Linked DNA regions of Thiohalobacter thiocyanaticus. The protein of the gene in region 1 binds, or shares a complex with, the protein of each later gene. Links are inferred from orthologs where the notes say so. Each region holds a gene or a part of one and is shown on either strand. Other genes may lie near its edges.

Evidence for each region.
Region 2: the proteins of CFK21_RS11940 (region 1) and CFK21_RS02920 are in contact, whole or in part, in a crystal structure (PDB 1JZD), measured with the Escherichia coli proteins. The link is inferred for Thiohalobacter thiocyanaticus from one-to-one orthologs.

What each region holds. Positions count from the first base shown.
Region 1 is NZ_AP018052.1:2,587,049-2,591,345, forward strand. The notes cover bases 1,497-4,297. They hold CFK21_RS11940 (DsbC family protein), read right to left. Parts: upstream 3,364-4,297; coding sequence 2,629-3,363; downstream 1,497-2,628. Other genes in these bases: trxA (thioredoxin), read left to right, coding at 1,549-2,412; xerD (site-specific tyrosine recombinase XerD), read right to left, coding at 3,470-4,297. Outside these bases: CFK21_RS11930 (UvrD-helicase domain-containing protein), read left to right, coding at 1-1,397. UniProt on the Escherichia coli protein: Acts as a disulfide isomerase, interacting with incorrectly folded proteins to correct non-native disulfide bonds.
Region 2 is NZ_AP018052.1:624,727-629,908, forward strand. Bases 575-3,580 are described here. They hold CFK21_RS02920 (protein-disulfide reductase DsbD), read right to left. Parts: upstream 3,239-3,580; coding sequence 911-3,238; downstream 575-910. Other genes in these bases: CFK21_RS02915 (GIY-YIG nuclease family protein), read left to right, coding at 575-776; cutA (divalent-cation tolerance protein CutA), read right to left, coding at 3,286-3,580. Also shown: prsR (PEP-CTERM-box response regulator transcription factor), read left to right, coding at 1-292; more of CFK21_RS02915, read left to right, coding at 486-574; more of cutA, read right to left, coding at 3,581-3,609; CFK21_RS02930 (FxsA family protein), read left to right, coding at 3,939-4,391; co-chaperone GroES, read left to right, coding at 4,854-5,144. UniProt on the Escherichia coli protein: Required to facilitate the formation of correct disulfide bonds in some periplasmic proteins and for the assembly of the periplasmic c-type cytochromes.

The DNA of each region.
Region 1 (4,297 bases):
AGCAGGGCGACTGGATGGCCCGGCTGAGTGCACTGGCCGATGATCCGGCCACGCCGGAAGCCCTGCGCCGGGCCGCCGACTGCCTGCCGCGCTGGGACGAACGGGTCGGACGGCTGCCGGTGCATGACCTGCTGGACCGGGTCTTCTTCGAGGGGGACGTGCTGGCGCGCTACGCCGCGGCCACGCCGGCGGCGCTGCGGCCGCAGGTACTGGCCAACCTGCAGCGATTCCTGGAACTGGCGCTGGAAATCGACAGCGGCCGCTACCCCAGCCTGCCGCGCTTCCTGCAGCAGCTGAGCCGCCTGCGCGAACGCAGCGACGAGGCCCCGGACGACGCCCCGCCGGCGGCGGGCGACCGGGTGCGGATGCTCACCATCCACGGCGCCAAGGGCCTGGAGGCACCGGTGGTACTGCTGCTGGATGCCGCCGCGGCGGAACGCGACCGCAGCGCCTGGCAGGCGCTGGTGGACTGGCCGGCAAGCGACGCGCGCCCCCGCTATTTCCTGCTCAACCCGGGCCAGGCGCGGCGCGACCGCATCAGCCGCGACTGGCAGGCGGCCCAGCAGCAGGCCGAGGCGCGCGAGGACGCCAACCTGCTGTACGTGGCCCTGACCCGGGCGCGGCAGCTGCTGATCGTCTCCGGCACCGCCCCGGCCCGGGGCAGCGGCAGCGGCTGGCACGACCTGATCCGCACCGGGCTGGCACCGGAGACGCAAGCCCTCGACACGCCGCTGGTGCTGGAGACCGGCGTGGCGCCGGCTGCGGCGGCGAATGTTGCAACGCCGGCAGCGGCCGAAGCACCGGCCCCGGATCCGCGCCTGGCCCGACCGCTGGAATTTGCCCTGCCGCGCGACCGGCTGGCGCCGAGCCGCCGCAACGAGACCATCGCCGACAGCGAGGGTTTCGATGCCGACGGCCGCCTGCGCGGCCAGGCGGTGCACCTGTTGCTGGAGTGGCTGAGCGCGCCGGCCCCGATCAGCGCAGGGGTCGCCCTGCAGCGGCTGGCCGCCTGGGCGGGCCGGGATGCCATGCAGGACGACCTGCAGGCCTGGCTGGCCGAGGCCCGCGCCCTGCTCGCCCACCCCGGACTGGCCGACCTGTTCGACCCGGCCCGCTATGAAATGGCCTGGAAGGAGGTGCCGCTGCAGTACCTGGACGACGGCGTCCTGGTGGAGGGCATCGTCGATCGGCTGGTGCGCCGGGCCGACCGGCTGCTGCTCATCGATTACAAGACCCATCGGCTGGGCACCGCGCCGGCCGCGCAGCATGCCGCGTCCTTCCAGGGCCAGATGCGTTACTATGCCGCCGGCGCGCGGCGCCTGTGGCCGCAACTGCCCATTGAATGCGGTATCCTCTACACCCATTCGCGCGAGTTGGTGCTGCTGGATATCGATTGATACCTGCATATCCTGCGAACCTCGTAGGTCGGGTTAGCCCGAAGGGCGTAACCCGACGTTCACGGCGCAGCATCTCTGTCGGGTTACGCTTCGCCAACCCGACCTACATGCATCCATGCAATGATTCAGTAAGAGTATTGAAGGAGCCCCCATGAGCGACCATCCGAACGTAGTGGATGTCACCCTCGACACCTTCGAACAGGTCGTCATCGAAAACTCCCGCCGGGTCCCGGTGCTGGTCGATTTCTGGGCCGAGTGGTGCGGCCCTTGCCAGATGCAGCTACCGGTGCTGCTGCAGCTGGCCGAGGAATACGCCGGCCGCTTCCTGCTGGCCAAGGTCGACACCGAGGCCGAGCGCGGACTGGCCGAGTATTTCCAGATCCGCAGCATCCCCACCATGAAGCTGTTCCGCGACGGCCAGGTGGTCGAGGAGATCCTCGGCGCCCAGCCCGAGTCCGCCCTGCGCGCACTGCTGGACCGCTACCTGCCGCGCCCCTCCGACGCGGTGCGCGAGCAGGCGCTGGCCAGGGCCGAGGCCGGCCAGGGCGAGGAGGCCCTGGGCATGCTGCAGATCGCCGCCGCCGACGACCCCGACAACAGCCGCATCCAGCTCGACATCGCCCGCATCGCCATGCGCATCGGCCGGCTGGAGGAGGCGCGCAAGGCCCTGGCCAGCCTGCCGCTGGCAATCCAGGAAGAAGACGAAACCAAGCGTCTGTTCGCGCAGCTGGAACTGGCACGGGCGGCGGAGGATGCGCCGGATACCTCAGCGCTCGAACAGCAGGTCGCCGACGACGGCGCCAACCTGCAGGCGCGCGAACAGCTGGCCGCCCGCCACGCCCTGGCCGGCGACTACGAGGCCGCCATGCAGCAATACCTGGAGATCCTCAAGCGGGACAAGAACTACAACGAGGGCATCGCCCGGCGCGGTCTGATCGACATCTTCGAGATCCTCGGCAACCAGGGCGAACTGGTCAGCCGCTACCGGCGGCAGATGTCCAATTACCTGTTATGAGATACAAGATTCAGGATACAAGATACAAGTCAAACCCGAATGGCGCTTAGTTAAGCCACATAACACCCGTCATTGCGAGGAACGAAGTGACGTGGCAATCTCCAATCAATTGATTCTGCAGTATGAGATTGCCACGCTGCGCTCGCAATGACAGCCAACCAAGTGCCATTCAAGTCAAACCCCTTTGATCCTTGCACCTTGTCTCTTGCGTCTACATCATCGCAAGGGCTTGCCGTCCAGCGCGGCAGCCAGCTTCTCCGCCGGCACATAGCCGGGGATGATGCTGCCGTCCTCCATGACGATGGCGGGAGTGCCGCGCAGGCCGAAACCACGCACCAGTTCCATGTGTGCGTCGACCGGGTTGTCGCAGTGCGCGGTCGCCACGGGCCTGTCGTTCTTGGCGTCGGTCAGGGCCTGCTGACGGTCATCGGCGCACCAGACCGAGATGGCCTTGCGCCAGGACGGCGTGCCGGGACCACTGCGGGGGAAGAACAGGTAGCGCACCGTGATGCCGCGCGCGTTGAGCTCATCGACCTCCTGGTGCAGTTTGCGACAGTAGCCGCAGTCGATGTCGGTGAACACGGTCACGGTGTGCTCGGGCTTGTCGGCGGCGAAGATCACCATCCGCTCCTCGCCGATGCGCTGCAGTTCGGCCTGGATCAGTTCGCCCCGGCGCTGTTCGGTCACGTTCTCGCCGGTCTCGGTATTGAGAAAGGCGCCCTGCAACAGGAAGCGACCATCGGCGCTGACATAGAAGATCTGCGCCCCATAGGCGACCTCGTACAGGCCCGCGATCGGCCCCTCCCTGACCGCGTCCGGACTGCGCCCGGGCTGGAAGTCCTCCAGCGCCTGGCTGACCTTCTCCGGCAGTTCCAGCGCCAGTGCGGGTACGCTGACAAGACTCGCCAGCAGGGCCGTGAGTCCGGCCACAATTCGTTTCAAATCAGACATAAATCACAATCTCTGCAATGGTCGGGAAAGGCGTCTGCCCAGTGGGTTCGCCAGTATAGACGCCGGATGGGACGGAAAGTTTACACATTTCAACCGCACACCGCGATCAGCCGCGCGGGTGATGCTCGCCATGCAACTGCTGCAGCCGGGCCCGGGCCACGTGGGTGTAGATCTGGGTGGTGGACAGGTCGCTGTGGCCCAGCAGCAGCTGCACCACGCGCAGGTCGGCACCGTGATTGAGCAGATGGGTGGCGAAGGCGTGGCGCAGGGTGTGGGGCGAGATGGGACTGCGGATGCCGGCCGCAAGGGCATAACGCTTGATCCGGTGCCAGCAGGCCTGGCGGGTCAGGGGCGCACCACCGCGGCCGGGAAACAGGTAATCGCTGACCCGGCCGCGCAGCAGTGCCGGCCGCGACTGCCCGAGATAACGCTCGACCCAGCCGGCGGCCTCCTCGCCCAGCGGCACCAGCCGTTCCTTGTTGCCCTTGCCGGTGACCCGCACCACCCCCTGGCGCAGGTTGAGTTGCGGCAGCGTGAGCGCAATCAGTTCGCTCACCCGCAGGCCGCAGGCATAGACCAGTTCCAGCAGGGTGCGGTCGCGCAGCCCCAGGGCAGTGCGGGTGTCCGGTGCATCCAGCAGGGCCTCCACCTCGGCCTCGGTCAGCGCCTTGGGCAGGGGCCGGCCCAGCTTGGGCGAGTCGATGCGCGCAGTGGGATCGTCCCGGCGCCGACCCTCGCGCACCTGGAAGCGGTAGAAGCGGCGCAGGCTGGACAGGCCGCGAGCGGCGCTGCGCGCCTTGGCATTGCCGGCGCGGTGGGCCAGGTAGGCCAGCAGGTCGGCCTGGCCGGCCTGCCGCAGGCTGCAGCCGCGTCCGGCCAGCCAGCGGGCAAACTGGCTCAGGTCGCTGCGGTAGGCGGCAAGGGTATGCTCGCT
Region 2 (5,182 bases), 2.0 Mb from region 1 along the record:
GGAAGGTTATCACTGGCCCGGCAATGTCCGTGAACTGGAAAACCGCGTCAAGCGCGCCGTGATCATGGCCGAGGGCAAGCAGATCACCGCCCGCGACCTCGAGCTCGGCGGCGACCACGCCAACGACGATCAGAGCTTCGACCTGCGCGAGATCCGCGAACAGGCCGAGAAGCAGGCCATCCTGCGCGCCATGAACCACTGCGGCGGCAAGATCTCCCAGGCCGCCGAACTGCTCGGTGTGAGCCGGCCGACCATGTATGACCTGTTGAAGAAATATAATCTGAAGTCGTGAGGCGTGAGGCGTGAGGCGTGAGGCGTGAGGCGTGAGGCGTGAGGCGTGAGGCGTGAGGCGTGAGGCGTGAGGCGTGAGGCGTGAGGCGTGAGGGCGGCCTCCCTCTTCCGTCATCCCGGCGCAGGCCGGGATCCAGAGACCACTGCAATCACAGACACTAGAACCGTTTGTTATCCGACATGGAGGTTGGGTAATGAAAAGGCAGCCGTGCGTTTATATCCTCGCCAGTAAAAGAAATGGAACCCTTTACACAGGTGTAACCTCAGATATCGTGAAGCGTGTCTGGGAGCACAGAACTCATGCGGTTGAAGGGTTTACACGAAAATACGGTGTCACCATGCTCGTATGGTATGAGTGGCATGGAAACATGGATTCGGCAATTTGCCGGGAAAAGGCGATAAAGAAGTGGAGGCGTGCCTGGAAACTGCGGGCGATTGAAAAAATGAATCCGCAGTGGCGGGATCTGTATTCAGATCTGTTGTGATGCTGTCCGCGAAGCCCACTATTCCGTCATTCCCGTGCAGGTGGGAATCCATGGGGATGGCTGAGTCTGGATCCCCGCCTGCGTGGGGATGACGGGATAATTAACGGCGAGAGAATGAAGGGGTCACTCCTCACTCACCCCCCAAACGCCGCATTCACATGCGCGGCGAACTCCTCAGGCCCCATGTAGCCCATGATGCGATAGCGCCGCAGTTCCTCGCCGCTGGCATCGTAGAGGATCAGGCTGGGCGGGCCGGGGATGCGGAAATGCTTGAGCAGGGCCTTGTCGATGTCATCGTTGGCGGTGACGTCGGCCTTCAGCGTCACGGTGTTGGCCAGGGCCTGCTGCACCTGCGGGTCGCTGAAGGTGTTCTTCTCCATGCGGTGACAGTCGGTGCACCAGTCGGCATAGAAATCCAGCAGCACGCTCCTGCCCTGAGTCGAGGCGGCGGCGACCTCGCGTTGCAGGTCATCCAGACTCTTGATGGTCTTGAACTCGATGCCCTGCGCCTGGGCCTGGGCGGTGGTGCCGCCGCCGGCGAGTGCCAGCCCGCGCAGCGGCTGCAGGGTGTCGCGGGCGCCGGCGGCCACGCCGATGAGCAGGATCACGCCCCAGGCCAGCAGCACCACCCCCATGCCCTTGAACAGCTTCTGCCAGCCACTGGCGTCCACGTCCAGCCGGTCCATGGCGCCCATGTAGATGGCGCTGATGATGAGCAGGGCGGCCCACAGCAGCATGGCGGCGGCGGTGGGGATGATGCGCTCCAGCATCCAGATGGCCACGGCCAGCAGCAGCACGCCGAAGGTGGCCTTGATGGCGTTCATCCAGTCGCCGGCGCGCGGCAGCACCTTGCCCGCGCCGGTGCCGATGGCCAGCAGCGGCGCGCCCATGCCCATGCTCAGGGCGAACAGGGCCGCCCCGCCCAGGTAGGGGTCGCCGGTCTGACCGATGTAGATCAGCGCGCCGGCCAGCGGCGCGGCCACGCAGGGGCCGACGATCAGCGCGGACAGGAAGCCCATAATGGCCACGCCGGTGAGGGTGCCGCCCTGCTGCTTGTTGCTGATCTCGCTGAGCTTGCTCTGCCAGGAGGCCGGTATCTGCAGATCGTAGAAACCGAACATGGACAGCGACAGCAGCACGAACACGGTGGCGAAGCTGCCCAGGATCCAGGGGTTCTGGAAGGCCGCCTGCAGGTTCTCGCCGGACAGGCCCGCGATCACGCCGGCCACGGTGTAGGTCAGGGCCATGGCCAGCACATAGACCAGCGACAGGGTGAAGGCGCGCCGGGTGGTGATGTCTTCGCCCTGGCCGACGATGATCGAGGACAGGATCGGGATCATCGGGAACACGCAGGGGGTGAAGGCCAGCAGCAGGCCGAAGCCGAAGAAGGTCAGGATCACCAGCGGTGTGTTGCCGCTGGCCAGGCTCTGGGCGATGCGGTCCTGTTCGGTGACCGGGGGGGCGGCGGCTGCGCTGTCATCGACACTCAGCTCGGCGACGGTGGCGGCGGCCTGCGGCAGTTCCAGGCTGACCTCGCGGGTCTGCGGGGTGTAGCAGATGCGGCCCTCGGCGCAGCCCTGGTAGCCGATGGACAGGCGGATGGCGGTCGGGTCGGTCGCGGTGCGCTGCAGCGGCAGGGTGGCGGTGACGCCGTCGTGATAGACCTCGACCCGGCCGAAGGTCTCGTCGTCCTTCATCTCGCCGGCGGGGAAGTCGGCCGTGCCCAGCGCCACGCCTTCGCCCTCAAGCAGCTGAAAGCTGAACTTGTCGCGATAGAGATAGTAGCCGGGGGCGATCTCCCAGCGTGCCTCCAGGGTATTGCCGTCGATGACGGCGGTCTCCAGCTGGAAGGCGTCGTCGACGTCGAGCAGATCGCTCTCCATGCCGAAGCCGCCGCCGCCGAAGCTCTGTTCGCCGGTCGGCGGGGCGGCGTCGCCGCTGGCGGCCGCCGCGGCGGGCAGGGCCAGGGTGAGCTTCTGGGTGTGCGGGGTGTAGCAGATGCCGCGCGATTCCATGCAGCCCTGGGAGACGGCGCGCAGCACGAACTCGGCCGGGGCACCGGCGGTGCGCTCCACCGGCGCGGTGATGCTGAGTTTGTCGAAGTAGACCTCCACCTCGCCGAAGGTCTCGTCCTGCTTCATCTTGCCGGCAGGAAATTCCGGCGTGCCGACCGTCACCCCCGCGGTATCGGAGTGCAGCTGCACCCGCTGGCGGTACATGTAGAAGTCGTCGGCGATGTCCCAGGTCACGCGCACCCGGTCCGGACCGGCCATTTCGGCGCTGATGGCGAAGGCCTCGTCGGCGGACAGCAGTTCGTCATCGCCCCAGAGGGCGTGGGACTGCAGCGGCAGCAGCAACAGGGACAACAGCAGGCCGAGGAAGCGCAGTGCCGGGAAACCCCTGGCCGTGGCCTCTTTCCCGTCGTTCCGGCGCAGACCGGAACCCAGCGGGGTCAGATGCATGGATGCCGGCCTGCGCCGGCATGACGGGGAAGTCAGGGATATGGGTGTCATTGAAGCAGTACGCTCTCGTCGATCCAGTCCAGGTAGCCGCTCAGGCCATCCACAATTGGGACTGCGATAATTTCCGGAAGTTCATAGGGATGGGCTTCCAGCACGGCCGCCTTCAGGGCCTCCAGGACATCGCGGCGGGTCTTGATCACCAGCAGCTGCTCGGTGTCCTCCTCCACCTCGCCCTGCCAGCGGTAGACCGAAGTGAGATTCGCCACGATGTTCACGCAGGCCGCCAGATCCTGGGCCACCAGGGCACGGGCGATGGTGCGGGCGTCGGCTTCCGGTGCGGTAACCAGCACGATGCAGTATTTGTCCTTCATGGGCGGGAAGATAACCAAGTCGGTGATTGAGGGAAACCCTTGAGGGCAGAGACGGTTGAGGCTGGGGGGATATTTCATTTCCCCTCAGACGTCATCCCGGTACCGGCCTGCACCGGCACAGGCTCCGGCCGGGATCCACTGACCGCGGCGGGTTCTGGATCCCGGCCTGCGCCGGGATGACGGAAGGTGGGGGGATGACGGAAGGTGGGGGGGATGACGGAAGGTGGGGGGGATGACGGAAGGTGGGGGATGCCGGAAGGTGGGGGGGATGCCGGAAGCGGCGGATACTGATGTTGCCGCCCCCGGGGCCATCCGTTATGGTTCCGGGGATGAATCCCTTCGCCGTACTGCTCCTGCTGTTTCTCAGCGTCCCCCTGGTCGAGATCTATTTCCTGATCAAGGTCGGGGGCTGGATCGGCGCCGTCCCCACGGTTTTCATGGTCGTATTCACCGCCGTGCTGGGGGCCCTGCTGCTGCGCTTCCAGGGCTTTTCCACCCTGCAGCGGCTGCAGCTGTCCATGGCCCGCGGCGAACTGCCGGCGGTGGAGATGCTGGAAGGGGTGGTGCTGGTCATCAGCGGCGTCCTGCTGCTGACCCCGGGCTTTTTCACCGACGCCCTGGGCTTTCTCGGCCTGATCCCGCCCCTGCGCCAGGCCCTGATCCGGGCCTGGATCGCCCGTCAGCTGGGCGGCGGACCGCCGCCGGGCGCCGGCCCCGCCGGCGGCCAGCCCAAGGGGCCGGTGACGCTGGAAGGCGAATATACGCGTGAAAATGATAAATAAAACAGTATATTATAAGTCAATGTAGGATGGGTGGAGCGCAGCGCAACCCAGCGCACCGCTGTCGGTCCACGATGGGCTGCGGCGCAATGCGCCTTCACCCACCCTGCGATGCGGCATTAAATCCGTCATTCCCGCTCAGGCGGGAATCCAGCAGTACCGTAGGTCGGGTTAGCCTGGAAGGCGTAACCCGACATCCACCGCGGCATGTCGGGTTACGCTGCGCTAACCCGACCTACGCTCTGTTCCTGTCATCCCCGCCTGCGCGGGGATGGCGCGGTCGGAATATGCCCCATTCGGGCCGGTTTCCCCGCCTGAGATTAAACCTGTTTTTCCATGAGAAAATAAATTTAATCGCATCCCCCTTGAAACTCCAATCGCCGCCGCTATTATTAGCACTCACTACAAACGAGTGCTAACACTCACAACCCAATGACCATCTTTGGTTTTTAAGGAGAGTGCCAGATGAATATTCGTCCGTTGCATGATCGCGTGATCATCAAGCGTATGGAAGAAGAACGCACCACGGCCGGTGGGATCGTGATCCCGGACTCGGCAACCGAAAAGCCCATCCGCGGTGAGGTGGTTGCCGTCGGTAACGGCAAGATCCTGGAGAACGGCGAACTGCGTCCGCTGGACATCAAGGTCGGCGACAAGGTCCTGTTCGGCAAGTACTCCGGCACCGAGGTCAAGGTTGAGGACCAGGATCTGCTGGTCATGCGTGAAGAAGACGTGATGGCCGTCATCGAGGGCTGAGCCCGGGCCGCCGCATAACAGAATTTTCAGGAGAGGAT